One region of the Clostridium sp. JNZ J1-5 genome, then DNA from elsewhere that is predicted to be linked to it. Evidence: riboswitches for the same ligand, from Rfam matches in the RefSeq annotation. Region 1 holds a riboswitch; each other region holds the start of a gene.

What was found. A riboswitch is a leader RNA that binds a small molecule or an ion and turns the genes downstream of it on or off. The one in region 1 is predicted to bind thiamine pyrophosphate.
Region 2: another riboswitch for thiamine pyrophosphate. It lies ahead of purF (amidophosphoribosyltransferase); the one in region 1 lies ahead of tenA (thiaminase II).
Region 3: another riboswitch for thiamine pyrophosphate. It lies ahead of thiW (energy coupling factor transporter S component ThiW); the one in region 1 lies ahead of tenA (thiaminase II).
Region 4: another riboswitch for thiamine pyrophosphate. It lies ahead of thiD (bifunctional hydroxymethylpyrimidine kinase/phosphomethylpyrimidine kinase); the one in region 1 lies ahead of tenA (thiaminase II).

Annotation. Positions count from the first base shown of each region.
Region 1 is NZ_CM132773.1:273,553-281,116, reverse strand. Features, by position in the region: gene ACWW38_RS01410 (NADH-dependent [FeFe] hydrogenase, group A6) at 1-256, opposite strand, end outside; gene ACWW38_RS01405 (NADH-ubiquinone oxidoreductase-F iron-sulfur binding region domain-containing protein) at 289-2,175, opposite strand; gene nuoE (NADH-quinone oxidoreductase subunit NuoE) at 2,188-2,667, opposite strand; TPP riboswitch at 3,243-3,352, shown strand; gene tenA (thiaminase II) at 3,462-4,121, shown strand; gene ACWW38_RS01390 (ABC transporter ATP-binding protein) at 4,128-4,880, shown strand; gene ACWW38_RS01385 (ABC transporter permease) at 4,877-5,620, shown strand; gene ACWW38_RS01380 (ABC transporter substrate-binding protein) at 5,617-6,630, shown strand; gene pdaA (delta-lactam-biosynthetic de-N-acetylase) at 6,780-7,564, shown strand, end outside.
Region 2 is NZ_CM132773.1:1,105,675-1,113,238, reverse strand. Features, by position in the region: gene ACWW38_RS05330 (alpha/beta fold hydrolase) at 1-216, shown strand, start outside; gene ACWW38_RS05325 (MATE family efflux transporter) at 412-1,806, shown strand; gene ACWW38_RS05320 (helix-turn-helix transcriptional regulator) at 1,864-2,772, shown strand; gene ACWW38_RS05315 (zinc ribbon domain-containing protein) at 2,842-3,105, shown strand; gene ACWW38_RS05310 (radical SAM protein) at 3,119-4,012, shown strand; TPP riboswitch at 4,110-4,221, shown strand; gene purF (amidophosphoribosyltransferase) at 4,361-5,728, shown strand; gene thiC (phosphomethylpyrimidine synthase ThiC) at 5,767-7,080, shown strand; gene ACWW38_RS05295 (BlaI/MecI/CopY family transcriptional regulator) at 7,291-7,470, opposite strand.
Region 3 is NZ_CM132773.1:3,021,048-3,028,611, reverse strand. Features, by position in the region: gene ACWW38_RS14580 (DUF1002 domain-containing protein) at 1-773, opposite strand, end outside; gene ACWW38_RS14575 (sodium-dependent transporter) at 862-2,181, opposite strand; gene putP (sodium/proline symporter PutP) at 2,547-4,016, opposite strand; gene thiM (hydroxyethylthiazole kinase) at 4,126-4,932, opposite strand; gene thiW (energy coupling factor transporter S component ThiW) at 5,055-5,549, opposite strand; TPP riboswitch at 5,642-5,742, opposite strand; gene ACWW38_RS14555 (enoyl-CoA hydratase-related protein) at 5,818-6,597, opposite strand; gene ACWW38_RS14550 (3-hydroxyacyl-CoA dehydrogenase family protein) at 6,636-7,511, opposite strand.
Region 4 is NZ_CM132773.1:3,223,089-3,230,652, reverse strand. Features, by position in the region: gene ACWW38_RS15430 (ABC-2 transporter permease) at 1-948, opposite strand, end outside; gene ACWW38_RS15425 (ABC transporter ATP-binding protein) at 929-1,825, opposite strand; gene ACWW38_RS15420 (GntR family transcriptional regulator) at 1,822-2,202, opposite strand; gene ACWW38_RS15415 (methyl-accepting chemotaxis protein) at 2,593-3,426, shown strand; gene ACWW38_RS15410 (patatin-like phospholipase family protein) at 3,536-4,462, opposite strand; TPP riboswitch at 4,595-4,696, shown strand; gene thiD (bifunctional hydroxymethylpyrimidine kinase/phosphomethylpyrimidine kinase) at 4,831-5,634, shown strand; gene thiM (hydroxyethylthiazole kinase) at 5,687-6,484, shown strand; gene thiE (thiamine phosphate synthase) at 6,475-7,098, shown strand; gene ACWW38_RS15390 (hypothetical protein) at 7,164-7,340, opposite strand; gene arcC (carbamate kinase) at 7,420-7,564, opposite strand, start outside.

The DNA.
Region 1 (7,564 bases):
TAGCTCTTATAGAATTAGTTTTTACAATCATACCATCTGTTACAGGAGTACTGCAAGCAGGGGCTAGATTTCTTCTTCCAACCACTTCTACCATACAAACTCTACAAGAACCCGGATTATTTTCTATATCATCATGTAGTTTTAAATGGCATAGTGTGGGAATATTTATATCTAATAGTTTTGCTGCTGCTAGGATAGTAGTTCCATCTTCTACCTTTACTTTTTTATCATTTATAGTAAGAGTAACTAAACTCAAAACCTTCACCTCTTTCTCAAAATTCAAAATTATTATTTCTTTATAATTGCGTCTACCGGACAAGCGTTGAAGCATGCACCGCATTTTATACATTTATCTTGAACTATAGTGTGTATTTCTTTTACTTTACCGCTAATACAAGATACAGGACAATTTCTAGCACATTTAGTACATCCTATACATTTATCAGTAATTTCATATCTTACTAGGTTTTTACATACACCAGCAGGGCATGTTTTATGAAGTATATGAGCTTCATATTCATCCATAAAATATTCCATAGTACTTAATACTGGGTTTGGAGCGGTTTGTCCAAGACCACATAGTGAAGTATCTTTTATTGTAGTTGCTAATTCATGTAATTTTTCTATGTCTTCTGGAACGCCTTGTCCATTAGTTATTCTTGTAAGTATTTCAAGTAGACGTTTATTTCCGATTCTACATGGAGTACACTTTCCACAAGATTCATCTACAGTGAATTCTAGATAGAATTTGGCTATGTCAACCATACAGTTCTTATCATCCATAACTATCATTCCACCGGAGCCCATCATTGAGCCTATAGATGATAGTGATTCATAGTCAATAGCAATATCTAGGTGAGAAGCTGGGATACATCCTCCAGAGGGACCGCCAGTTTGAACAGCTTTAAATTTATGTCCGTGTTTTATTCCTCCACCTATATCGTAAATTATTTCTCTTAAAGTAGTTCCCATTGGAACTTCAACAAGTCCTACATTATTTATATTTCCGGCTAAAGCAAAAACCTTAGTTCCTTTTGAAGTAGCAGTTCCGATAGAATTATACCAATCAGCTCCGTTTATTATTATTATAGGAACATTAGCTAGTGTTTCCACATTGTTTACGCAGGTTGGTTTATTCCATAGTCCACTTTCAGCTGGAAATGGAGGTTTATTTGTAGGCTCACCACGGCAGCCTTCTACTGAGTGGATTAAAGCTGTTTCTTCTCCACACACGAAAGCTCCTGCGCCATATTTTATATCTATATCAAAATTAAAACCAGTATTTAGTATATTTTCACCTAAAAGTCCAAGAGCTCTAGCTTGCTCTATAGCTATTTTTAATCTGTTTACAGCAAGAGGATATTCAGCTCTTATATAGATAACACCTTTTGAAGCTCCTATTACATAACCACCAATAGCCATAGCTTCAAGTACGCTATGAGGGTCACCTTCTAAAATTGAACGATCCATGAAAGCACCTGGATCACCTTCATCAGCGTTACAAATAATATATTTTTGATCTGAATCATATGATTTAGCAAAGGCCCATTTTTTACCGATAGGGAAGCCACCGCCACCTCTTCCTCTTAATCCAGAATCTATCATAAGTTTTATAACATCATCAGGAGTCATTTCTGTTAATACTTTTCCTAAAGCTTGATATCCTTTAGCTCCTATGCTTTCTTGTATTTTTTCAGGATTTATAAAACCGCAATTTCTTAATGCTATTCTATGTTGTTTTTTATAAAAGGACATTTGATCTTGTCTATGAACTTTTTCCTTTAAAGAAGGTTCCTCGTATAGAAGTCTTTCCACAATCTTTCCTTCAACCAGATGGCTTTTAACTATTTCTTCAGCATCTTCTGGCTTAACACTTACATAAAATGTATCATCTGGACTTACTTTAACTATAGGACCTTTTTCACAAAATCCAAAGCATCCTGTTATAGATACAGTTACTCTATATGATAATCCTGCTTTTTCAATCTCGTTTTTTAAATTCTCAAGAATTTTATCACTTTCAGATGATTTACATCCTGTTCCACCACAAATTGTTAGAAAGCGATTGCAGGATTGAGCTTCTTTTTCAGTTTTAGTATCTTCTCTTATCTCTAAGTCTAAAGAATATTTTTCATATAAATCTTGTAATTGTGCATAAGAATTTATTTTATTCAATGATAATTCCTCCTATTCTGAATATTCGTCTAAAACTTTATCTACCATTTCTTTAGTAAAATGACCGTAAACTTTATCATTTACAGTTACTACTGGTGCTAATCCACAGGCTCCTACGCATCTTAAAATTTGAACAGTAAATTTACCATCGGAAGTAGTTTCTCCAACCTTAATACCTAATTTTTTTTCAAATTCAGAAAGTATATCACCAGCACCTCTTACAAAGCAAGCGGTCCCCATGCATATATTTATAACATATTTGCCAGTTGGTTCTTCGGTAAAATAAGAATAGAAGGTTACAACACCATTAACTTTGGAAACGGGTATTTCTAATTTCTTGGCTATAAATTTTTGTACTTCTTTAGATAAGTAACCAAAGATATTTTGTGCCCTATGAAGCACTTCGATTAAGGCACCATTTTTGTCAGGAATGTTGTCAATGAATTGTTCCAGTTCTGTAAAATTTTTATTATCTTGATTATTACAACACAATTAAGTGTACCCCCTTATGTTTAAAAATAAAATTCCGTTTGTTTAAATTATATCAAACTTTACAAAAAAATAAAGATATTTATAAAAAAATAAAGGAATAAATTATATGATAAATTTTATTTTAATTAAAAAAATATCAAAAATTTTAAAGCGTTTGTCGTGAAATGGAGGAAAACCCTGTTATGTTCTATGTAAAAACTCTTAATATATGGTTTTTAAGTACTTAATATAGTTATTATAAAATCGAAAAAAGAAAGTAAAAGTACTAAAAATGGTTATAAATAACTCTAAAACATTGTTAATTTTAAAACATAGATTTGTTTTGAAATATTTAAACATTGACGATGATAATATGTTATAGTAATATAATTTTATAAACAGAGTTCTTGGCTTCAGATGGAGTCTGAAGCTTAGAAATCGTTATCCAGGGACGTAGCCGCCCTTTACTCCCACTTTAAAAAAAAGCAGAGAGTCCAAATCTTCGATTTGGTGCGAATCGCTTTCACAGAGTGCCATGGGAGTATTAGAGCGGGTAGTCATCGGATAAAAATAAAATTGAATAATAAAATTTAGTATAATAATCCCAGGGGAGCTGGTGTTTGCCGGCTGAGATTAGGAACGATATTCTTAGACCCTTTAACCTGATCTGGATAATTCCAGCGTAGGAAGAGGTTTTTAAACTTTGCTAATAATAAAAATATTAAAAGTATAAGTATAAGCACAAATCTCTTTTGAGGTCTGTGCTTTTTTATTTTTAACTTAATTGAACTTTATAAAAATGAGGAGGATTTGAAATGAAGTTTTCGAAAAAATTATATAAAACCGTGGAGGAAATCTGGAATTCGTATTATGAACATCCATTTATAAAAGGGATAGGTGATGGTACTTTAGATGTAGAAAAGTTTAAATTTTATATGATTCAAGATTATATTTATCTATTAGATTACGCTAAAGTATATGCCTTAGGTATAGTTAAGGCAGATAGTGAAGAGGTTATGCAAGGGTTCTCTAAAATGGTAAATGAAATATTAAATGGAGAAATGAGTATACATAGATCATATATGAAAAGACTTGGGATTACTTCAGAAGAAATTAAATTAGCTAAGGCTTCTCTTACTAATATTTCTTACACCCACTATATGCTTGCAATTTCTCATGTTGGAAATTTGGCGGAACTTACCACTTCATTATTAGCTTGTATGTGGAGTTATCTAGAAATTGGCGAGAAGTTAAGTCAATTACCAGGTTCTACGGAACATGAATTTTATGGAGAATGGATAAGAGGTTATATTTCTAATGAATATAAACAAGCCACCCAATGGGTTATAGATCTAGTAGACAGTTTGTCAGAAAACATGTCAGATAGTGAACTTAAAAAGTTGGAAGAGATATTTGTGAATACCAGCAAATATGAATATATGTTTTGGGATATGTCTTATGGCAAGGAGATGTAAAATTTTATGTTGAGGTTCTGTAATGTTAATTTTAAATATAAAAATGATTCAAAGTTTCTTATAGAAGACTTAAGCTTTCATGTAGATAAAAATGATTTTATAAGCATAATAGGACCCAGTGGATGTGGGAAAAGTACTATCTTTAGACTAATATTAGGTCTTGAGAAAGTTTCTAATGGAGAGATTTTTATAAATAATAATAATATCAATAATTTAAATGGGTATATAGGGTACATGCCCCAAAGAGATCTATTGATACCATGGAGAACTATTTCTGAAAATGCTTCTTTACCATTAGAGGTTAATGGTAAAAGTATAAGTGAAGCAAAGCAAAAGGCAGAAGAATTTTTGAAAGTTTTTGGACTTGAAAAATATAAAGATAAATATCCTAAAGATTTATCAGGTGGTATGAGGCAGAGAGTTTCTTTTATTAGAACCTTGCTTACAGGTTCTGAAGTTATGCTTTTAGATGAACCTTTTAGCGCATTGGATGCTATAACAAAAATTTCTATGCAGGAATGGTTATTAACTCAATGGGTTAGTCTGAGGAAAACTATATTATTTATAACTCATGATGTAGAAGAAGCATTATTTTTATCAAATAAAATATTTGTTATTTCAGAAAAACCTATAGCCACATTAAAAGAAATAATAGTTCCAGCTGATTATCCCAGAGATAGGCATATGTTGAGCAGACCAGAAATATTGTGCATAAAAGAGGAACTTATAAACGAATTAAAGCAGAGGATTGAGATATGAGAAAGTATAAATCATCAATAATAGTAGGAATTTTATTTTTTATAATCTGGGAATTGGTTGCAAGGTATATAAATGCCATGTATATACTCCCATCACCCAGTAGAATTTTACAAAAAACTTGGGAGCTGAGGGAACCTTTATTTTTAGTTCATCTGCCATCTACACTATTGATTACGTTTATAGGTCTTATCATTTCAGTTGCTTTGGGAGTTTTTTTAGCTGTAATTATGAGTTTAAACGAAAAAATAGAAAAGGCTGTATATCCTATTGTAGTAGTGACCCAAACTATACCAATTACTGCATTAGCTCCAATATTTGTACTTTGGTTTGGGTATAGCATTTGGAGCAAAGTAATAGTAACTATATTAATTACCTTTTTTCCTATAACAGTAAATGTATATGATGGTCTTAGGTCTACTAGAAAGGATATGGAGGAATTGCTGATTACCTATGGAGCAAGTAAGAAAGATATTTTCATTAAATTAAAACTTCCTTCTGCAATGCCATATTTCTTTTCTGCATTAAAAATATCTGTTCCACTAAGTGTAATAGGGGCTGCCATCAGTGAGTGGCTGGGAGCACAATCTGGTCTTGGATATTTTAGCAAAAGAATGATGACTCAATTGGATGGTGCTGCAGTCTTCGCTCCAATATTGATTTTATCTGTTGCTGCAATAATTTTAGTTTGTATAATAAATATCTTAGAAAATAAAATAATAAAATGGAGGAATGAAGCGTGAAAAAAGTAAAAGTATTATTAGTATTATTAGCGTTACTAAGCTTTATAGTTACAGGATGTTCCAGCAAAGGGGCTAGTGTAAAGAAATCAGACAAGTTAGAAGATGTAGATTTAGTACTGGATTGGTATCCGAATGCATTACATAGCTTTATATATGCAGCCATAGAAAATGGATATTTTAAAGAAGAGGGATTAAATGTACATATTAAATTTCCTTCAAATCCAACAGATCCATTGGCTTTACCAGCTGCAGGCAAAGCAACTTTAGGAATTTATTATCAACCAGATGTAATAATTTCTAGGGCAAACGAAAAAGTTCCGGTAAAATGTATTGGGACTATAGTACAATCCCCATTAAACGTTATTATTTCATTAAAAGAAAAAAATATAAATTCGCCTAAGGATCTATCAGGAAAGACCGTTGGATTTTCTGGAAACCCACTTAATACAGAGTATGTTAAGACAATGGTAAAAGCAGATGGGGGAGACCCAAATTCAGTAAAGATAGTAGATGTAGGATTTGAATTGCTTTCTTCAATGATAACAAAAAAAGTTGATGCAACTACTGGTGGACTTATAAATCATGAAGTTCCTGTTTTAAAACATGAAGGTCATGAGATAAATTATTTTGATCCATCTAAATATGGAGTACCTAATTATTATGAAGCAATTTTTGTTACAAGTGATAATACTTTAAAAGAAAAACCTGAAACTCTAAGAAAGTTTATGAAGGCTTGCCAAAAAGGCTTTGATTTTATGAAAAATAATCCAGATAAATCATTAAAAATACTATTAGATAATCAACAAAAAGATAATTTTCCACTTATAGAAGCAGTAGAAAAAGAAAGTATAAATGTATTACTTCCTAAAATGGAATCAAAAGAACAACCGTTTTTAAGTCAAGATAAGAAAGTTTGGGAAGAAAATATAGATTGGTTATATAAGAAAGGCCTTCTGAAAGAAAAGGTTAAAGCTGAAGATTTTTATGTAGACCTATTAAATACAAAATAGCACTGTAAAAAAGTAAACTATGTGAAATTTGCTGGTGAGCAATAATTAGTTTATAATATATTTGTTATGTAAATAAAACTTCTTAAGGATTTTATTTCCTAGGGAGTTTTATTATATTATATTGAAAAATATATTAAGAAGGTGTTAAATTGAAAAATAAACTCTTAGCAGGGATAATTTCTTTAAGTTTAGTTTTTTCAATGGTTGCTTGTATAGGTAAAACAGAAAATTTAAAAAGCAATACAAGCGGTAGCAATATAGAAAACAATAAAAAAGATCAAGCTCCAAAATATAAAGATACAGAAAATATAGAGGTTGGTAATAAAGATAAGCAATTAGAGAATAAAGAAGATAAAGAGAAAGAAGATAAAAATAAAGAAGTAGTTTCACCTAATAAAGATAATAATAAATCAGATAATGAGAATATAAAGAATCTTAATTTAACTGATAGGGAATGGTTTTTTATACCTAATACAAAAGGAAACCAACCAGATGAACCTAAAGAAGTTTTAGATATAATAAAAAATAAAGATGCATACTATGTTGGCAGTAAAGATGAAAAGGTGCTGTATCTAACCTTTGATGAAGGATATGAGAATGGTTATACTACAAAAATATTAGACATATTAAAAGAAAACAATGTGAAAGCAGCTTTTTTTGTTACAGAACCATATATTAGGGCAAATAAAGAGTTGATTAAAAGGATGGTACAGGAAGGACATTTAGTTTGCAATCATTCAAAAAGGCATCCTTCTATGGCTAAGCTTGCTAAATCAAATAAAAATGAATTTAATAATGAAATCTTATCCACTGAAAAAGCCTTTGAACAAGTTGCAGGAAAGAAAATGGATAAATTCTTTAGACCGCCAATGGGAGCATACAATGAACTTTCATTATATTATACAAAAAAGTTAGGATATAAAACAGTATTTTG
Region 2 (7,564 bases), 830 kb from region 1:
TATGAAGATATACTTTCAAAAATAAAAATACCAGTACTTCTTACTCATGGACTCCAAGATAAAATACTTAATCCTTCTCAGACAGTATATAATTCAAAGTTAATTCTAAATTCAACAGTTTCTTTTTATGAAGACACAGGTCATTCTCCGTTTTGGGAGAAGCCTCACAGATTTAACTGTGAATTAGAAATGTTTGTGAAAGAATGTAGACTATAACTTAATACAAGATTTTATCGTAGTTAACTATAAAACTACATTAAGCTTATAGCAAGTGTAGTTTTTTTTATTTTTAGTAAGTAAATTTTATTTTTTAACTAAAGAAAACTTAAGTGAAAGAGAACGTAGAATGTATTATATAAAGTTTAACAATATGTTTTATGTTATAAATATTTATAATGGAGATGATAGAAAATGAAGAATACAACTAACTTAGGAAGAGATAATGTAGGAAAACTACTGTTTAAACTAGCTTTGCCAGCTATTATTGCTCAACTTGTAAATGTACTATACAACATAGTTGATAGAATTTTCATAGGTAGAATACCAAACGGGCATATAGCTATGGCTGGTGTAGGCATAGCTTTTCCTATTATTATGATAATATCTGCCTTTAGTGCCCTTATTGGGGTTGGTGGAGCACCATTAGCTGCTATTAAGATGGGTGAAAACAATAATGATGAAGCAGAAAAAATAATGAGCAATAGTTTTAGTGTACTAGTTATATTAGGAGTTGTCCTAACTGTAGGGTTTATGATATTTAATGAACCTATACTTTGGGCCTTTGGCGCAAGTAATGAAACTATTGGTTTTGCTAAGGACTATTTAATTATATATCTTATAGGTACTGTATTTGTACAGATAGCTTTAGGACTGAATCCATTTATAAATACTCAAGGCTTTGCTAAAGTAGGTATGATTACAGTTATGATTGGTGCAGTTATAAATATAGTACTTGACCCTGTATTTATATTTGGATTTAACATGGGGGTTAAAGGAGCAGCTTTAGCTACTATACTTGCCCAAATAGTTTCTGCTATATGGGTTTTAGTATTTTTGTTTGGAAAGAAAAGTGTACTAAAACTGAAAAAGAAGTATCTATTGCCAGATTTAAAGATAGTATTATCAATTATAAGTCTAGGTGTGTCACCATTTATAATGCAATCTACAGAAAGCTTAGTGTTAATATCGTTAAACAATAAGTTGCAAATATATGGAGGGGATTTAGCAGTAGGGTCTATGACTATAATGAGCAGTATTATGCAAATAGTGCTGCTTCCACTTATGGGGCTATCACAAGGGGCACAGCCTATTATAAGTTATAACTTTGGTGCTAAAGAGATGGATAGGGTAAAGCAAACCTTTAAACTATTAATTATAAGTTGTATGATATATACATTTGCCATGTGGGCAGCTTTAATGACATTTCCAGAAGTATTTGTAGCTATATTTAACAATAAGCCAGAGCTTGTAAAGATTACATCATGGAGTATAAGAATATTTTTTGCAGGTATTATCATATTTGGTGCACAGGTAGCTTGCCAGCAAACTTTCCTTGCTCTAGGCCAAGCTAAGATCTCTCTTATTTTAGCTTTGTTAAGAAAAATAGTGTTATTAATACCTTTAATATTTATACTTCCAAATTTTTTCAAAGATAAACTTAAAGGGGTTTTGATGGCAGAACCAGTAGCAGATATAACAGCAGCGATTATAACCAGCATATGCTTTGCTATTTTTTATAAAAAAGTTTTAGCAGTGGATAAAGAGAAAATAGAATGTGAAGAGTCTATAGAAAATTTAGCTAACTAATAAGTAATATAACCATTGGATGTCATATTATTTTGATATAATAGATATGGTGATAATATGAAGATTAATAGATTAATGGAAATAATCATTATTCTCTTAAATAGAGATTCTATAACATCAAAAGAACTCTCAGAAAGATTTAATGTATCTCAACGTACAATTTATAGGGATATTGATGAGTTATCCTCTGCAGGAATACCTGTGTATATGAATAGAGGAAAAGGTGGGGGAATTTCTCTTTTAGAAAACTATACATTAAATAAAACCATCCTATCAGATGAAGAAAAGAAAAATATAGTTTTTGCAGTTAAAACACTTGGAGCTACAAAACAGCTACAAATGGATAATACCTTAGAAAAGCTGGGAAGTGTTTTTGGCAATATAAACTCTATAGATTGGGTAGAGGTAGATTTTACACAGTGGGGAAGTAATAAAAAAATTGATACAAGGTTCCAAGAGATTAAAACATCGATTTTAAAACAAAAAATAGTAACATTTCAATATGTAAATTCTAGAAATATTAAAAGCCACCGCTATGTAAAACCTTATAAAATTATATTCAAAGGTCAAGCATGGTATCTATTGGGATATTGTTGTGAAAAAAAAGCTATGAGAGTTTTTAAAATTACCCGTATGAGAAATGTAAAAATTACAGATGAGCAATTTGAACGAAGAGAAATTAGTAAGTTTTTTAAGGATACTGAAGATAATTATGAATTTTCCATGGTGGAGTTGAAGCTAAGATTCAAAAATAACATGTTATACCGCATTATTGATTTCTATGATGGAAATGAAATTTTAGAAGAAGCAGATGGCAATTATATAGTTACAACCCAATTTCCATATGATGAATGGGTATATTCCCACATACTGTCTTATGGAGATAAGGTAGAAGTTATTGAGCCTGAATTTATTAGAGAAGAAGTAAAAGCAAGACTTAAAAATATACTAAAAACATATATATAATATGACATACTGATGTCATATATACTTTGATATTATAGATACAAATAAAGAAAAAGGAGTGTATCTATAATGGAAAGAATTTATTGTCAAAGCTGTGGTATGCCACTTATTAATGAAAAGGAATTTGGAACAAATGAGGATGGGAGCAGCAATAGAGACTACTGTATCTATTGTTATGAGAAGGGTGCTTTTAAAGGTGATATGACTATGGAACAAATGATTGAATTTTGTGTTCCACATATGGTTAGAGCTAACCCTCATATGAGTGAGGAAGAGGCCAGAAGCAGTCTAGAAAGATTTTTACCTACATTAAAAAGATGGAATGATAAGTAGATAAGGAGAATAAATGGACTATATTCCTGCAAAAACAATAGTTTCACAGTATGTTAAAGACAATTCATGGTTTGGTGTTAATTATAATATGAATATCTATAAAGGATGCTGCCATGGATGTATTTATTGTGATTCTAGAAGTGAGTGTTATGGTATAGATAATTTCGATAAAGTAAGAGCAAAAGAAAATTCAATAAAAATTATTAGAAATGATTTAAGAAGTAAGAGAAGAAAAGGGGTTATAGGGACTGGAGCAATGAGTGACCCATATAACCCTTTTGAAAAAGATTTAATGCTTACACGAGATGCATTGGATTTAATAAATAGATTTAATTTTGGAATAGCTATAGCAACTAAAAGCAATCTTATAACACGTGATATTGATATTTTAAGAAAAATTAAAGAACATTCACCAGTAATCATAAAGATGACTGTTACTACATTCCAAGATGAACTTTGCAAAAAAGTTGAACCTAATGTTTGCGCTGCATCAGAAAGATTTCAGGCTATAAAGGCTCTTTCTGATAATGGTATATTCACTGGGGTGTTACTTATGCCTATTTTACCTTTTATTAATGATAATGAAGAGAACATTGTAAGTATAGTAAAGAAGACTGCTGAATGCGGTGGAAAGTTTATTCTTGCATATGGCATGGGCTTAACCCTTAGACAAAATCAAAGAGAATATTTTTATAATCAACTAATAAGATTGTTTCCAGATAAAAATCTAGTTCAAAAATACAATACTACATTTGGAAATAGCTATGAATGCTCTTCTCCAAATTCAAGAAAACTTTGGGTGATATTTAAAAATGAATGTGAAAGATTAGGAATACTTTATAAAATGAAAGATATAGTATCAGCTTATAAAGCTGGGTATGATGATAGACAGATAAGCTGGTTTTAATATATACGAAATTTTTAGAATTTAAAATCTTGTTAATAGAATTAAGTTGAATACAGTAAAATATTATGCTATTATTAATTAATAAAATTTAATAAGCTATATAACACAGGGGGGCTGGATTGGCCAGCTGAGATTAAGAACCGTAATTCTTTGACCCTAAGAACCTGAACTGGATAATACCAGCGTAGGAAGTTGTTTATCGATGTAATATATTACATATATTGTTGCTGCAATATATGTATAATCTGCTAATTTAAACGCAAATCCTATGGATTTGCGTTTTTTTATTTGGAGTAAAAACTCCATCTGAAGTCAAGAACTCTGTTTATAAAGAAAGGAGGTGTAAATGTGAATAAAAGTAATCCTATTGATAAATTTAAAGAGGAGTGCGGAGTTTTTGGAATATTTAGTGAGGATGAAATAAATATATCAGCCATTTCCTATGTGGCTCTTAGTGCACTGCAGCATAGAGGACAGGAAAGTTGCGGTATATGTACATATAGTGAAAATAAAATGAATTGCCATAAGGGGATGGGATTAGTTTCAGATGTGTTCACTAGAGAAGAATTACACAAGTTAATAGGCAAATCAGCTATAGGACATGTAAGGTATTCAACTTTTGGTGAAAGTAATCTAAATAACGCTCAGCCTATCTTAAGTGGGAGAGGTAGTAGAGAAATAGCAATTGCACATAATGGAAATATAACTAATGCAATTCCGCTAAAAAAAGATCTAGAGAATAAAAGAGTAGAGTTTGATACTTCAGTAGATTCAGAAATAATCCTAAAGCTAATTGAAAATAAAGATATTAGACATCTTGAAACAGCTATAGTAGAAGTTATGAAACAACTTAAAGGAGGCTATGCCGTAGTACTCCTAACTAATGAAAAACTTATTGGATTTAGAGATCCAAATGGTACAAGACCACTATGTATTGGCAAATTTAAAAATTCTTTTATTTTATGTTCTGAAAGTTGTGCCATTGATGTTATTGGCGGGGAGCTGATAAGAGATGTCTGTCCAGGAGAAATAGTTACTATTGATTCAGAGGGGTTAAAATCAAACTATTGTCTTGAAAAAACTAGCAATACAATTTGCGCCTTTGAGTATATATATTTTGCTAGGGCAGATAGTGTAATAGATAAATTAAGCGTATATGAATCTAGAATTAATGTAGGTAAAAGGCTATGGGAAGAATCTCCCATTGACGCTGATATAGTCATTGGAGTTCCAGAATCAGGAACTACGGCTGCAGTTGGCTTTTCAATTGCCTCTGGCATACCTTATGATATAGGATTCGTAAAAAATCAATATATAGGTAGAACCTTCATAGAACCACTACAGGAAAAACGAGAAACAAATCTTGAGATAAAACTTAGTGTAATAAGAAGTGGTGTTGAAGGAAAAAGAATTGTTGTAGTAGATGACTCAATTGTAAGGGGTACTACAAGTAAAAAAATTGTTGCACTCCTTAGAAAAGCAGGAGCAAAAGAAATACATTTTAGATCAGCTTCACCTATTATAAAATATCCTTGTTTTTGGGGGATAAATACACCTAATAGAAGTGAACTTCTCGGTTCATCAAATACAGTGGATGAAATAAAAGAGTTAATAGGAGCTGATAGTCTGAAATATGTAAGTATTGATGGTTTAATAAAGTCTTTTGGCGGTAAAATGACTTGTCTTAAGTGCTTTTTAAATCAGGAGAAGATTTAGGTTGTTATTATTAATTTTATAAAAAGGAGAGAAAGATTATGAATTACACAACTCAAATGGATGCTGCTAGAAAAGGCATAATAACAAAAGAAATGGAAGTAGTAGCTAAAAAGGAAAATATGGAGATTGAAAAACTTAGAGAGCTTATTGCTGAAGGAAAAGTAGTAATACCTGCAAATAAGAACCATAAATCATTAGATGCAGAAGGGGTAGGGGAAGGATTAAAGACTAAGATTAATGTTAACTTAGGTATTTCCAGGGACTGTGTAAATATAGACATGGAACTTGAAAAAGTAAAAACAGCTATAGAAATGAAAGCAGAAGCTATAATGGATTTAAGTTCATATGGTAAGACAGAAGAGTTTAGAAAGAAAGTAGTGGAGATTTCACCAGCTATGATAGGTACTGTGCCTATATATGATGCAGTAGGATTTTATGATAAAGAGTTAAGTGATATATCAGCAGAAGAATTCCTAAAGGTTGTAGAAAAACACGCAATAGATGGTGTTGATTTTATGACTATTCATGCAGGAATAAATAAAGAGACTGCTGAAGTATTTAAGAGAAATAAGAGACTTACTAATATAGTTTCTAGAGGTGGGGCATTATTGTATGCATGGATGGAGTTAAATAATAAAGAAAATCCATTTTATGAATACTATGATGAAGTCTTAAATATATGTGCAAAGTATGATGTAACAATAAGCTTAGGAGATGCTTGCCGTCCAGGGTGCATAGATGATGCAACTGATGCTAGTCAAATAAAGGAACTTATAACCCTTGGAGAGCTTACTAAAAGAGCTTGGGATAAAAATGTACAAGTTATTGTAGAAGGACCAGGTCACATGGCTTTAAATGAAATAGCATCTAATATGTTACTTGAGAAAAAACTATGTCATGGAGCACCATTTTATGTTTTAGGACCATTAGTTACAGATATTGCTCCAGGATATGATCATATTACAAGTGCCATTGGGGGGGCTATAGCAGCATCAAATGGTGCGGATTTCTTGTGTTATGTTACTCCAGCAGAGCACTTAAGACTTCCTAATCTTGAAGACATGAAAGAAGGTATAATAGCTTGTAAAATTGCTGCACATGCTGCAGATATAGCTAAGAATGTTAAAGGGGCAAAAGAGTGGGATTATAAAATGAGTAAGGCTAGGCAAGAACTTGATTGGAATACAATGTTTGAACTTGCTATTGATCCTGAAAAAGCAAGAAGATATAGAAAAGAATCTACTCCAGAGCATGAAGATACGTGTACTATGTGTGGTAAGATGTGTGCAATGAGAAATATGAATAAGGTAATGAAAGGAAAGAATATAAACATTTTAAGAGAGGATAAGTAAAAAAATCAGTGGACTTCATTTAAGTTTACTAAATATAGGGAACTTATCACTAAAGTTCCCTATATTTAGCACATCATTTTGTAGTTACAAAGGCCTCCATTTCGGTGAACTTTACATATTTTAGGTAGTATTTTGAATATTTTTTAACGCTGAAATAATTGTGTTTACACATCTTTTTACTTGATTGATTTAGTATAGTCCTTAATTCTTTTATATCCATATCAGATATTTCTTTTGCATCCTGTTTATTAAACTCTTAATTGCAGATGATTTCCACTGAGTTTTATCCTTTAGTTCCTGTATAATATTGGTTGATGTAATTTCTGAATGAGCCCATATTATTTTCATAACTTCCCATTCAGCATTTGATATTTTGTGGATTTTAGACATTATTATTTCACCTCCATTTAGATTACAGTTGTAATTTCTAAATTATAGTCTACAGATGTAATCAGGAAAAGCTAATACAAAAATGCGATAAATT
Region 3 (7,564 bases), 870 kb from region 1:
GTAACATCATTTAATTGATCTTTTATCTGGGAAAAATCTAGATTTAAATCATTTATTTTTCCCATTAAAGCAGTTATCTTCTTAATATCATCACTATTCAAATTCTGATTACTATCCTTAACTGCATTTACTACTATTTTTTCTATTTCCTTTTGACTTTTAGGTTTTTCTTTAACAACGTCTTTTTTTATTTCATTCATTAAATTAGCAGCATTATCTTTTCCTATTTTTTCACCTAAATCACCAGTAACAACTAGTTCTTCATTAGCAGTTTTCTTTTTGTCTTCATCAATTTTTTTACCACCTTCGCTGCTTTCAAAGCCTTTTAATATACCTGTAAGTGCTGCTGTGCCAGATACTTCAAAAGGAGCAGATACTTTTACATTTGCATTTGCTACACCAGCTGTAATAAGAGCATTTCTAATCATACTTTCAGTAACCCATGACATATTATTAACGGATATATTTAATCCTCCTTTTTCAGTGGGTTCCACATAAGAACAGGATATAGCTTTTGTTCCTATTTGACTTTGAGAAGCTACACCTTTTAAATATTTATTTTCTTCTTCATTGCTTACTTCTATTATATTAGCTTCTTTTTTAGTAACATTAAAATATTTAAGCATGTCTTCTTTTTGCTTATCATTTAGATTTGCTCCTAAGGTAACGGCTTTAAAAGAATCAGCATAAACCTGCTTTACTGGTACAGATATTACTATAGATATAGTAAATAGTAATATTATAAGTTTACTCATACTTGTTTTTAATTTCATGGCTAACTCTCCCTTATCTAGTTAAAAATAATTCTATTCCATTTAATATGTATATTATAACATACATGTTAATATGAAAAACTTAATATTAGCCTATTCCTCCATATATAATCCCCAATATTACAACTATAATAGTAGTTATTGTAAACACATATTTAACTAGTGGTATAAACATCCTTCCTACTGGTTTTCTTGAACCTATATTGATTTCCTCAATTGCTTTTTTATCACCAAATACATAGAAAAAAGTTATTGCTATAATTAATGTGCCTACAGGTGTAATAAATATAGTTATAAAATCAGAGAAATTACTAAATAATTTCATATTTAAATCCATAGGAATTGATAATAAAAAACAAGCTATAGCTATTATAATTGTTCCCTTTTTACGACTTATGTTTAGTTCACTCATAGCTGCCTCTACAGGTCCTTCCAGCATTACTATGCAGGAAGATATGGAAGCAAATATTATACTTAAGAAAAATAATGTACTTAATAATGCTCCAAAAGGCATAGATTTAAAGATACTTGGTACTGTAACAAATAATAATGCTGGACCTGAACCAACATCTAAACCGCAGGCAAAAACTGCAGGTATTATAACAAATGCTGCTAACAATGCTGCTAAGGTATCAAATATAGCTGTGCGAATGGCAGCTGAAGGTAAATCTACTTTCTCGTCTGTATAACTTCCATATACAACTAATGCACATCCTGTCAATGAAACTGTAAAAAATGCTTGTCCAAGTGCCATTACCCATGTCTTTACTACTAAAAGTTGTTCCCACCTTGGATATAAAAGATATGCAACACCTTTACTAGCTCCTGGCAATGTCAATGATCTTATAGCTAATACTATAAATATTACAAATAATGCTGGCATTATAACTCTATTTATCTTTTCAATTCCCTTTGACACTCCAAATATAACTATTAGTAATGTTAATCCTACTGCAAGTCCATTCCATAATATAGTCTCTTTACTTGATACAAAATTATTAAAATATGTTGCTGCATCTATACTGTTAATTTTACCAGTTAAACTAATTGCAAAATACTTTAATATCCATCCTACAACAATGGTATAAAACATGAACACTCCAGCAAGTCCTAAAGTAGGTATATAACTTATAATCCTTCCACCCTTTACTTTTTTATCTCTAAACACTTTTCTAATTCCACTCATGGAGCCACTTCTCATAGTTCTACCAAATGCTGTTTCAGTTATAATACCTGAAGTTCCTAATATGAATACAAAGATAAAATAGGGTATTAAAAATGCTGCTCCTCCATTTTGTCCCAATCTATAAGGAAACATCCAAACATTTCCTAAACCTACTGCAGCTCCTATACAGGATAAAATAAAGCCTAGTTGCCCTGAAAATTTTTCTCTTTTGCTGTTACTCATCATTATTCCTCCTTAAAAAGTAAAAGGCCACATAGCAAATTGCCTGTGACCTTATGTTACTTCCTAGGATATATCTAAAGCCACACAGCATACTCTATGTGGCTCTTATTATTAAAATAAATTAAACTAACTTTAGCCATCATAGATACAAAACCAAAAGTTTTATTGCTTGGTTTGTATCTATGAAAATTTTATAATCACAAATACAAACCTATCTAAAAAAGCTAAAGTAAAAGAATTCAGTATTAAATTGTGCAACTTTTTTAATTGACAGGTTCATAATGTATTTCTCCCTTTATTGATTTTTTTATATAGTATCACTATTAAAAAAATTTGTCAACAATTCATTATTAATTCAAATATTCCTATTCTCCCAATATTTCTTCCATAACTTTAAATTCTTTGTTTATAGAATCATCTGGCTTTTTAGTTAAAAGACTGATACCTATAACTGCAATAAGAGATAGGAAAAAGCCTGGAATCATCTCATATAAGTAAGAAGATAAACCTGAAGTAATCCATATTATAACTGTTAAACCTCCTACAAGCATTCCTCCTAGTGCTCCCCATTTAGTCATCCTCTTCCAATAAAGGCTTACTAAAAGAACTGGTCCAAATGATGAACCAAAACCAGCCCAGGCTTGCCCAACTATATCCAATATAGTTTTATTTGGCAAGTATGCAAAAAAAGTTGCAAAGGCTGAAACTACAAGTACAGATATTCTTCCTATTAGTACTTGTTTTCTATCTGATGCCTCTTTATTAAAAAAGGTTAGATAAAAATCTTTTGTAATAGAACTAGAGCAAACTAAAAGCTGAGAAGAAATAGTGCTCATAATAGCAGCAAGTACTGCAGCTATTATAATCCCTGTAATAAATGGATGAAATAGAATATCTCCAAGGCGAAGGAAAACTGTTTCAGGATCTTGCAGCGGATTATTATTTCCTGTAAAATATACAAGTCCTGTAAGACCACTTCCAACCGCACCTAATAGCCCAACAGCCATCCATCCAATTCCTATTCTTCTTGCTGATTTTAGCTCTTTTACAGATTTAATTGCCATAAAACGTACAACAATATGAGGCTGTCCAAAGTAACCAAGTCCCCATGCTAAAAATCCAATAATAGTTGCAAAGCTTGTTCCCCTAAATATATCAAATAGTGCTGGATCAATAGCTCTTACTTTATTAACAAAGGTACCTGGCTCCACTCCTATATTCATATATGTTACGACTGGTACCAAAATAAGTGTAATAAACATTAGGCATCCTTGAAAGAAGTCTGTAAGACTTACTGCCAAAAATCCACCAAAATATGTATATAACACAACTATAGATAGAGTAACTACTACACCAGTTGTATATGTTAATCCGAATGTATTTTCAAATAGTTTACCTCCCGCTACAATTCCAGATGAAACATACAAAATAAAGAAAATAAGTATTATAGCTCCAGATACAAGTCTAAGCATTTTAGAATCATCTTTAAAACGGTTTTCTAAATAATCAGGTACAGTTAGAGAATCATTTGCAACTTCTGTATAAACCCTAAATCTTGGAGCCAGCAATAGATAATTAAAATAAGCACCTATTGTTAACCCAATTCCAAGCCAAAGACTAGAAAGTCCTGTTGTATAAACTGCACCTGGAAGCCCCATTAGCATCCAGCCACTCATGTCACTTGCTCCTGCAGATAGTGCTGTTACCATGGGTCCAAGGCCTCTCCCCCCTAGCATGTAGTCTGAAATGTCATGCGTCCTTTTGTAAGAATAATAACCTATTGCAAGTAAAATAAATACATATACCGCAATAGCAATAAGCGACCAATGTTCCACGGTAAATTCTCCTTTTTATAGTTTATTGTATTTTAATTGTTATACTAAATTTAGAATTGCTTTCCACATTATAAGTCATTAACAATCTCTTAAAATATAGCCTAATATATTAATCTGTAAAATTAGATATTGAATCTATTAACCTTACTTTAAAGCTACCACTGCCTCCATCAATTGATGCAAGTTTTTCATATGCTCTTTCACCAGCTACTCCCATGGTCATAACTCCTGCAGCAGCTGCAGTAAAATAATCTTTTGTAACAGCACAATAAGTCCCTATGATAGAAGTACACATACATCCTGTACCTGTTACTGTAGATAGCATTTTATGTCCATTTTTTATAAAAGTTGTTTTTGTTCCATTAGAAATAATATCCGTAGCACCAGTTATTGCAATAACACAGTTTAATTTTAATGCTAAATTTTCTGCAATATTTTTCCCATACTCTAAATTCTCTAATTCTACAATATCTTGCTGAGAAGCATCTACTCCTTTATTTTCAGAATTAATCCCACTTATCCACTTTATTTCTGAAATATTGCCTCTGATAACTTCTAATTTTACTTCCTTTATAATTCTATTGGCGGTGTTACCCCTAAAAATAGTTGATCCTACCCCTACAGGATCTAATATTACTGGAATTCCAAGCTGATTTGCTTTCTTTCCAGCAACTAACATAGCTTCAGCATTATTTTTACTCAAGGTTCCCATATTAAGAACCAACGCAGATGCTAATGAAACAACCTCCTCTACTTCCTCTAAAGCATTTGCCATTATAGGAGATGCTCCCATTGCCAGAACTATATTTGCAGAATCATTTGCAGTAACATAATTTGTAATATGATGTATTAACGGCTTTTTTTCTTTTATTAACTTCAAAAGATGGCATGCTTTTACAGATATATTCTCTTCCATCTACTTTCTCCTTCTTCAATAAAACAATTTTAAATGCAAATCTCAATTTGTTCAATAGCTAATATAATGGAAAATAAAATTTAATTAATATAGAATACTATAATTATTAGTAACGGTATAAGTTATTCTCCTACTTTTACTATATTCCTCTTTGTCAATTCTGCTGCCTTTAAAAAGAAATAAGCAATTAAACTGCCACAAACTGTATTAATCAAAAATGGCACTATAAAAAAGAATGCAGCTACATTTTTACCTAATATGAACTTAGCTATAGGAAAGGCTACTATAGCACCTATGATACCTGTCCCAAAAATTTCTCCTATAACTGCTAAAAACTTTTTATTTGTGCTTTTATAAAGCATTCCAGCTATAAAAGCTCCTATCATGCTACCAGGGAAAGCTAGAAGTGTACCTGTTCCCATCATATTTCTTATAAGTGATATGCAAAATGCACTTAGTACAGCATATCCTGGTCCAAGTATAACTGCTGCTAATACATTGATTATATGCTGAACGGGTGTACATTTAGATGCTCCTATTGGAAAGTATATAAGATTTCCACCTATAGCTCCAATTGCCACCAACATTGCTGCATATGTAAGTTTTTTAGTTTTCAACAAAATCTCCCCCTAAATTTATTATTTTAAAATAAAAAAATGTTTACCCAAAGGTAAACATTAAATATCGAACGTATTTACAGATTATATACTTATAAATTCGATTTGTTTCCCTACGGTAGTGTTAACTACATCAGGTTCTAAGGGTCAGGTTTTAACCTTCTCAACCAAAATGGTCCCCCCACAAAACTTTATATAATATTATTTATTTATATATTCAGTATACATTTTACTTATATATTTGTAAAGATAGGTTTGGCGTAAACTATTATTCACCTACAAATTCAGCTTTTCTCTTCTCAATAAAAGCTGTCATTCCTTCTTTTTGATCTTTTGTTGAAAAGCACATACCACAAAAATTTGATTCCATACTTAAGGCCGTGTCCATATCAATCTGTATACCTCTATTAATTACTTCTTTACTGTATCCAACGGCAAGCATGCTATTTTTAATTATTTTATCTGCTAGAGCTTCTGCTTCATCAATTAACTTCTCAGGTTCAACAATTTTGTTTATAAGTCCTATTTTCAAAGCTTCTGCGGCATCAATTATTTCACCTGTATAAATTAATTCTTTAGCTTTTGTTATCCCTACTATTCTTGGTAATCTCTGTGTTCCACCATATCCTGGAATTATACCAAGTCCTACTTCAGGCTGACCAAATTTTGCATTCGAAGAAGCAATCCTCAAATCACATGCCATGGATAATTCACATCCACCACCAAAGGCAAATCCGTTAATTGCTGCAATAACCGGTTTGCTCATTAATTCAAGTTTTCTCAAAACATTACTTCCATGAGCAGAAAATCTAGCTCCCTCTCCAGCAGACATATTTTGCATAACTAAAATGTCTCCGCCAGCAACAAAGGCTTTTCCCACCCCAGTAATAATTGCAACTTTTACATTAATATCGCTTTTAATATCATCAATAACAGAATCCAGCTCACTAATAACCTCATCATTAAGTGCATTCAAGCTTTTTGGCCTATTGATTTTTACAATGCAGATGCCTTGGTTTTTTTCAACAATCAAATTGTTATACCCCATTGTTAAGCCCCCTTCATTTCAATATAGCGTAAATTAAATTATTTTGTAGACTTAATTTTTCTCCCATTTTTATCATAAGTATAAAACCCTCTTCCTGTTTTGCGGCCAAAACGTCCTGCTGCAACCATCTTTCTTAGGAGGATAGAAGGTCTATATTTGGAATCGCCAAAATCTCTATGAAAAGACTCCATTACTGCAAGAATAATCTCAATACCAATCATATCCATTAATTCTAAAGGTCCCATAGGATGATTACATCCAAGCATCATTCCTTTGTCTATATCCTCGGCTGTTCCTACTCCTTCATCATACATGCATATAGCCTCATTTAACATTACAACTAAGGCTCTATTTACAATAAATCCAGGACTATCCTTTGCAATAATAGTCTCTTTACCAAGCATTTCTCCAACTTTAAGAGCTGTGGCAATAGTTTCTTGTGATGTAGACAGCCCAACAACAATTTCAAGAAGTTTCATCACTGGCACTGGATTAAAAAAATGCATTCCTATGAAATTTTCTGGCTTTTCCAAAACAGAAGAAATTGAAGTTAAAGACAAAGAAGATGTGTTACTTGCAAGTATGGCATTTTCCTTTTTAAGCTTATCAATTTCCTTAAATATTTTCTTCTTAGCATCAATGTTTTCATAAATTGCTTCAATTACAAGATCAGCTTCTGCAACTTTATCATAAGAATCACATAATATAAGCCTCTCTAAAGCTGCATTCTTTTCATCTTCAGTGATGATTCCCTTTTCTACATTTTTTATAAGCTGCTTCTCTATTCCTATCTTAGATTTTTCCACCCTGTACATTGTTACATCGTTTAAAATAACATGAAAGCCTTTTACAGCTGCTGTTTGTGCAATCCCCGCTCCCATTGCACCTGCTCCAATTACGAAAATTTTCTTAATATCCAAAATAGACTCCTCCTTAATTATTATAAATTTTTTATATTACATATTTT
Region 4 (7,564 bases), 670 kb from region 1:
ATAGGATGATATAAATCCTGAACCTATTGTCCCTCCCACAAGGCCAAAGCAAACAGATACTCCTATTTTTAATACAAACTCTAATGGTCTATAAATTACAACATATCCTATTCTTTCAAAGGGTAAGTTTTTGAATGAGTATATCATTAAAACTAATACGATTATAATGGATATTGCTAAAATAAGTTCCCTTTTATAGATTGATAAATTAAAACCTATGTTTTCATTATTGTAGAACCCTAAAGATATATTACTAAAAAATCTATCCATTCCATTAATAAAGCTATTGTATCCATCTCTTGTAAATACCTCAGGATTATAAGTCATAATTTCTGTGAATCCTCTAATTAAAACCCCTAACCCAAAAGGAAGCAATAAAAATATTGAACCAATAATCCCTCCTAGTATGTTTTTACCTAATAAAGTTTGTATAAACATTATAAAACTTATAATAAATAGATACGTAAGACTATTAATCAAAGCCCACTGTTCAATCATATTCCCATTTATATAAGGACTTAAAATATCTTTATTACATAAGTACATAATCTTTATTATTACAAAACTTAAAAAAATAGGTATTATTGTAGTCAAAGCTGCTACTATCCACTTTGTTACTATTATCTCTTCTCTTTTAAATGGCATAGACCCTATAGTGTCATATCTTCTCCCCATAATGTCCATCCCTACTATAAAAGTTCCTATAATTATCAAGGTAATTACTGTAAATTCTATTTCTGCTCTATTATTTCTAAAAAAACTGGTAAAAAAATATTCATATTCACTATATTTATATTCCCCTCTATTAATAGATTTTTTTAAATACTGCACATTATTAATAAATGGAACAATTAATTGTAAGCTCACCTGAAACAAAAACATAATTGATAGCCATTTTACACTTTTCCACTCTTTATAAAGGAGGGCTTTATTTAAATATCTCTTCATAATCAATATCACCTCCAATAGAGTAAATGAACATATCTTCAAGACTTAAATCAATCTCTTCCTGGAACATTAATTCACAATCATATAACTTTTTTTGAAAACTAGTATTATATTCCTTAGTAACTATATTGTAGACTCTCCCAATTTTCTCCACCTTTATTATCTCATCCCAGCTTCCTAAATCCTCTGGTGCCTTATCTTTGAAAACTACTTGTATTTTTCTAATTTTATTTTTCATGTCTTCAATTGAATTTGTATATTTCACTTCTCCATGATCCATAATTGCAATACTATCACATATTCTTTCTAATTCTCCAAGATTATGTGATGATATAAGAATAGTAGTCTCTCTTTCTGCAACGTCCTCTAAAAGTATATTCATAAACTGCTTTTTGACTATAGGGTCAAGTCCATTTGTAGGTTCATCTAATATTAAAACTTCAGGCATAATACTTAAATTTAATATTATGGAAAGTCTCATCTTCATCCCCTTAGAAAACTTTCTTGTAGGTGTTTTTTCTGGAAGATTAAAGATTTTGTTTAATTTATTAAATCTATCTCTATTAAATTTTTCATAAGTTAAAGAATAAAATTTAGCTATATCTTTTAGATTAAATGAATTAAAATAAGTATTTTCATCTGATACATATCCCATTATTTTTTTAATATCTGTACTTTTGAAAACAGACTCACCTTTAACCTTTATATCACCTTTATCCAGCCTATAAATTCCCATTATATTTTTAATTAAAGTAGTTTTTCCTGCCCCATTTGGACCTATAAGTCCAAAAATACTCCCTTTTTTCACACTTATATTTACATCCCTCAAAATAGATTTTCCACTTAGGCTTTTATGTCCATTGATAATTTCTATCAATCTTTTTTCACCTCTTCATAAAACTCATTTATGATTTTCAAAATCTCCTCTTTTGTAATTCCCATATAATGGGCTTCTACAATAATTTTCTTAATATCTTCCTTCAACTTTTCCATCCTCTCTTCCTCCACTTTAGGTTTGTAATCAGAAGATACATAAGTTCCCTTTCCTCTTACAGTTTCAATAACACCTTGTCGCTCTAGCTCCATGTAAGCTCTACTAACTGTATTAGGATTAGTGGTTATAAGTGAAGACATTTCTCTGACAGAGGGTAACTTATCTCCTGGCATTAATATTCCTTTTAGAATATTTTCCTTTATTCCATCTATAATTTGTTCATAAATAGGCCTACTACTTCTTACATCAATATTGATCAAGTTTCATGTCACCTCCCGGTGAATTTATATTATTTTAGCTAAAAAATTTTTAAAGTGTACTAAGTGTATTAATTGTTCTAGTACACTAATATTATAATGCTACCCCTAAATTTTGTAAAGGAATATTCTCTTAAATAAATCTTAAATATTTCTTAAACCGTATTAAATGCCTGTGTATTTCATATATTCAGCCTTTTAATCAGTCTGTCCTAAAGCAGTTATATTAGTTTATCCTTAACACAATTATGACTTTAAGGTATAATTATACATGTAAGTTGTTTGTTAACTTTGTTCATTACTAACATTAAAGATTAAAATTGTACTACCACTTATTTGAAAGTAATACTAGTAATATTTAATTAAATCTATTTTGTATTGGGGGAAATTTAAATGATAGATAAAGATATACATATTCTAGAAGGCATATGCGAATCTCTTCCCTACTTAAACCCTATAACACGAGATGATATAGCTTTCTCCGTAACTGATTTAGAAAAATGTATAGCCTATATCCCAGCTAATAATTTTAATTTAAATGTAAAAGTTGGGGACTCTATTTTAGACTCTAAAATTATAATAAATTGTATAAACACTGGAAAAATCATTAAGGATAGTGTACCAAAAGAAATATTTGGAGTAGATATAAAATTATTTGCCCATCCTATAAAAAATCATGAGGGAAAAATTATAGGTTCCATAACTTCAGCTATTGATCTTAATGAAAGCTTAGAATTAATTAATGAAATTAACGAACTTGCTGTATCTACTGAACAGGCTAATGAAAGTATAGATCAAGTAGCAGCAAGTGCTACAATTCTTGCTAAGTCCGGTCAAACAGCCACTGAAAAAGTTCAAGAAACTTTGAAAAAATCATTACAGACTAATGAAGCTTTAGAACTTATAAAAAATATATCCTCACAAATAAACTTATTAGGTTTAAATGCTGCAATTGAAGCTGCAAGAGCTGGTGATCAAGGAAGAGGATTTGGAGTTGTAGCAAGTGAAATTCGTAAGCTTGCAAATCAAAGTCAAGAATCTGTAAACAAAATAAAAAAGATACTTGAGGATATAAATAATGCCGTTCATCAAATAAGTACTGATATTGATAACGTAGCTTCCATAAGTCAAGAACAAGCTGCTTCCACCGAAGAAATAGCATCAGCTTTAGAAAATATTCATAATGCTACAAAGCACTTAGAAATTTTCTCAAAAAAATTTAGCTAACATATAATAAATATGTGATTATTAACGTGAAAGAGACTATATTAGTTTTTTTATTAGCCCTAATATAGTCTCTTATTTTAAACAAAATTATAATTTTTCAAATAATGTTTTAACTCCTGTAATCAGCTACATATCTATTAAAATTCCACTTACTTAAAAATTTTTCAGCACTTTCATATCCTGATTCAAATAGTTTATTAGCTAAATCCTTAGTAATATTAATTTGAGTAGTTCCTACATTTAATGTTGGTATTGGTATAGTTCTCACCCAATCTTTATTTTTAATATATATTTCTTCATTTTTATTTATCATTGCACTAATTACATCAAATGTAAAAGATATAATATCTGTTTTTCCACCTGCTGTAAATGTTTTTTTATCTTCTATGAGCTTCATACCAAAGGTTGGCCATCTAGGTTTATTATTTACATCAAAAACCCATATAGGATAATTACTTAAAATCCCTCCATCTACTATAAAACTCACTTCATTTTTATAACTCAGTTTTACAGGTTTGAATATAAAAGGCATACTGATACTCATTCTAACAACTTTGGCAATTTCAAATTCCATTGGATCAATATCATATTTTATTAAATCATCTGGAGCTATCAGCATATCTCCTTTAGTTATGTCAGAAATGATTATTTTAAGATACGATTTACCTTCTACGCTCAAATCTTTAAATTTTGTTTTTCCTTTAGCCTCTAAAAGTTCTCCTATGTATTTTTCTATTGGATCTCCTGAATATACCCCCCTATCTTTGAAGAGTGTAATAAAATTTTTTGCAAACATCAATGGTCTAATTTTTTTCAATTTATTATTATCTAAAAACTCATTATAATTAAGATTCATTATAATATCTTTTAATTCTCTGCAGCTATATCCTGCAGCTAATAATGCTGCTACAATAGCTCCTGCTGAAGATCCTGCAAAATTTTTTATATTATACCCTTTGTCCTGAAGACAACATGCTGCACCAACTAACCCAATAGCTTTCATTCCTCCACCTTCAAAAACAGCATCTATATTCATATAATCACCCCTTAGTATATAAGATATGTAAATAAAAACAGCTGTTGATAATTTTATTTAATAATTAATTATGAAACAACTTATGTACAATCCAATAGTTTATGGTATAATTTATATAGATAAAATTAAATATACGTATTGCAGGGGTGCCTATAATGGCTGAGAGGAACATATTCTAACCCTTTGAACCTGAAACTAGATAACACTAGCGTAGGAAGCAATGAAGAAGTTTATATAGTATATATAGCTCCTTTTGCTTTGTGCATAAGGAGCTTTGATATTATAAATAACTATTTGTTACTATAAAACACCTATGCAATCTTATCTCTGTATGGTGTTATTTTTTTCATCAAGAAAGGATGGGTATTATGATAAAAGTATTAACTATTGCCGGTTCCGATAGCTGTGGAGGAGCCGGAATACAAGCAGATTTAAAGACTATGAGTGCACTTGGAGTATATGGAATGAGTGTAATTTGTGCTGTAACAGCTCAAAATACTCAAGGAGTTACTGCAGTTCAAGAAATTAGTAAAGAAATTGTGGAAGCTCAAATGAGAGCAATTTTTGATGATATTGAAGTAGACGCTGTAAAAATAGGAATGGTATCTAATTCAGAAATAATACGAACTATAAAAAATATATTACTTGAATATAAAGTTAAAAACATCGTTTTAGATCCAGTTATGATATCTAAAAGTGGATATCATCTTTTAAAGCCTGAAGCAGTTGATGAATTGAAAAGTTTAATCCAAATTGCTGATATTGTAACCCCTAATATTCCTGAGGCTGAAGAACTTACAGGAATGAAAATAACATGTGAAGAAGACATGAAAGTAGCTGCCTTAAAAATAAAAGATTATGGAGTAAAAAATGTATTAGTTAAGGGTGGACATAGATGTAATAACTCAACAGATATCTTATGTTATGGAGATGAATTCTTAACACTGGAGGGAAAAAGAATAGATACTATTAACACTCACGGTACTGGCTGCACACTTTCTTCAGCAATTGCAAGTTTTCTAGCTAAAGGCTATTCTATTAATCATTCTGTTAAATTAGGAAAATATTACATAAAAATGGCAATTGAAAATTCTTTTCCTATAGGTCATGGAGTTGGACCTGTTGGCCATTTTATAGACTTATATAAAAAAGCTAATGTTAAATATGAATAATAAATAAATTACAAACTTACAAAACTAAATTTACTTAATTGGGGGAATTAATATGATTAACAGTGTTTCTAAAACTTTAAAAAAAGTTAGACAAACTACACCTCTTGTACATGCCTTAACAAACTATGTAACTATCAATGACTGCGCTAACATACTATTAGCCTATGGAGCATCTCCTGCTATGGCTGAAGCTTACGATGAATGCTACGATTTTGCAAAAATTGCTTCTTCTATCTATATAAACGTAGGAACTCTTACTAAAGAACAAGAACAAGCTATGCTTATGGCTGCTCTTTCTGCTAAAAATAATAATATTCCAGTAATTTTGGATCCAGTTGCCTGCGGAGCTATAAAAAGAAAAATAGATTTCATTGAAAGACTTTTTGAAATTGGTAAGGTAGATATAATTAAAGGAAACCTTGGAGAAATAAAATATTTAGCTGGTTATGAAGCTAAAACTAGAGGTGTAGATTCTATAGATGATGGAAGTAATTCAGTAGAAGCTTGTATATCTCTTGCTAAAAAACATAATTGCATAGTTGCTGCTACAGGGGCTGAAGATATAGTTACTGACGGTGAAAGAACAGCCATAATTAAAAATGGCACAAGTCTTTTAACATTAGTTACAGGGGCAGGATGTATGGTAGGAGCACTTACAGCTGCTACTGCTGCTGTAGAAGAAGACAAGTTTATAGCTGCTGTAGCTTCAGTTTTATCTATGAATTTAGCTGGAGAACATGCAGAAAAAGTAGCTAATACTCCTGGAAGCTTTAAGGTTAAACTTATAGATGAAATATACTTATTAAAAGATGAAGATATTGTGAAGGAAGGTAAAATTCAATGGATATAGATTACAAATTATATTTAATTACTGATAGATCCTTTTTAAATGGAAGAAACTTAAAGCAGTGTGTTGAAGATGCTATAAAATCTGGAGTAACGCTAGTACAAGTAAGAGAAAAGGATGTATCTACAAGAGAATTTTATGAGATTGCAAAAGAAGTTAAAGAAATTACATCAAAATATAATATTCCTATACTAATAAACGATAGAATTGATATAGCCTTAGCTATAGATGCTGATGGAGTTCACCTTGGTCAAAGTGATATGCCTATAGAATTTGCTAGAAAAATACTAGGCAAAGATAAAATCATAGGAATTTCCGCTAACACTTTAGAAGAAGCCCTAGAAGCGCAAGAAGCTGGTGCTGATTACGTTGGTCTTGGTGCCGTTTTCTATACTGGTACTAAGAAAGATATTAAAGAACCTATGGGACTTGAAGGGCTAAAACATATTGTAGATAATATCAATATACCTTCTGTGGCTATAGGTGGAATAAACCATGAAAACGCTAAGTCAGTTATATCCACTGGAGTTAACGGGCTTTCAATTATATCCTGTATTTTAGGCAGCGATGACATAGCCTTTGCAACAAAAGAATTATCAAAATTTTTCTATGAATAAACTTTTCATGGTAAAAAAAGGGCTTGAATTCTTAGTTATACTATAAGGATTCAAGCCCTTTTATTTTATTCATCTAATTCTAAAACACTCTCACCGTAATACTCATTATTCTCTAACTTTTCAGTATAATTTTTTATATTTTTTATTCTCTCTTCTACCTTTTCGTCTAACTTTTCTTTACATTCAGCTTCTTTTCCTATAACGCGGCCATCTTTGCATTTGTAAAAAAATTCTATTTTCATCCATGACACCTCCTACTATTATATATTATTATTAAAGGAGGTTTATGCTTTATATTGCCCACCTGTTGTTTTTGTTTTGTTAAAGTATAGTTCTATTTTTGATTACTCTGGTTCCACTTAATCCTCTTAATGCATCTTTAGCTTTATTTAAAGAAGCTATTATAGCAACTTTATTTTCTCCAAAAAGTACAAACTTTTTAGCAGCCTCAACCTTAGGCAGCATA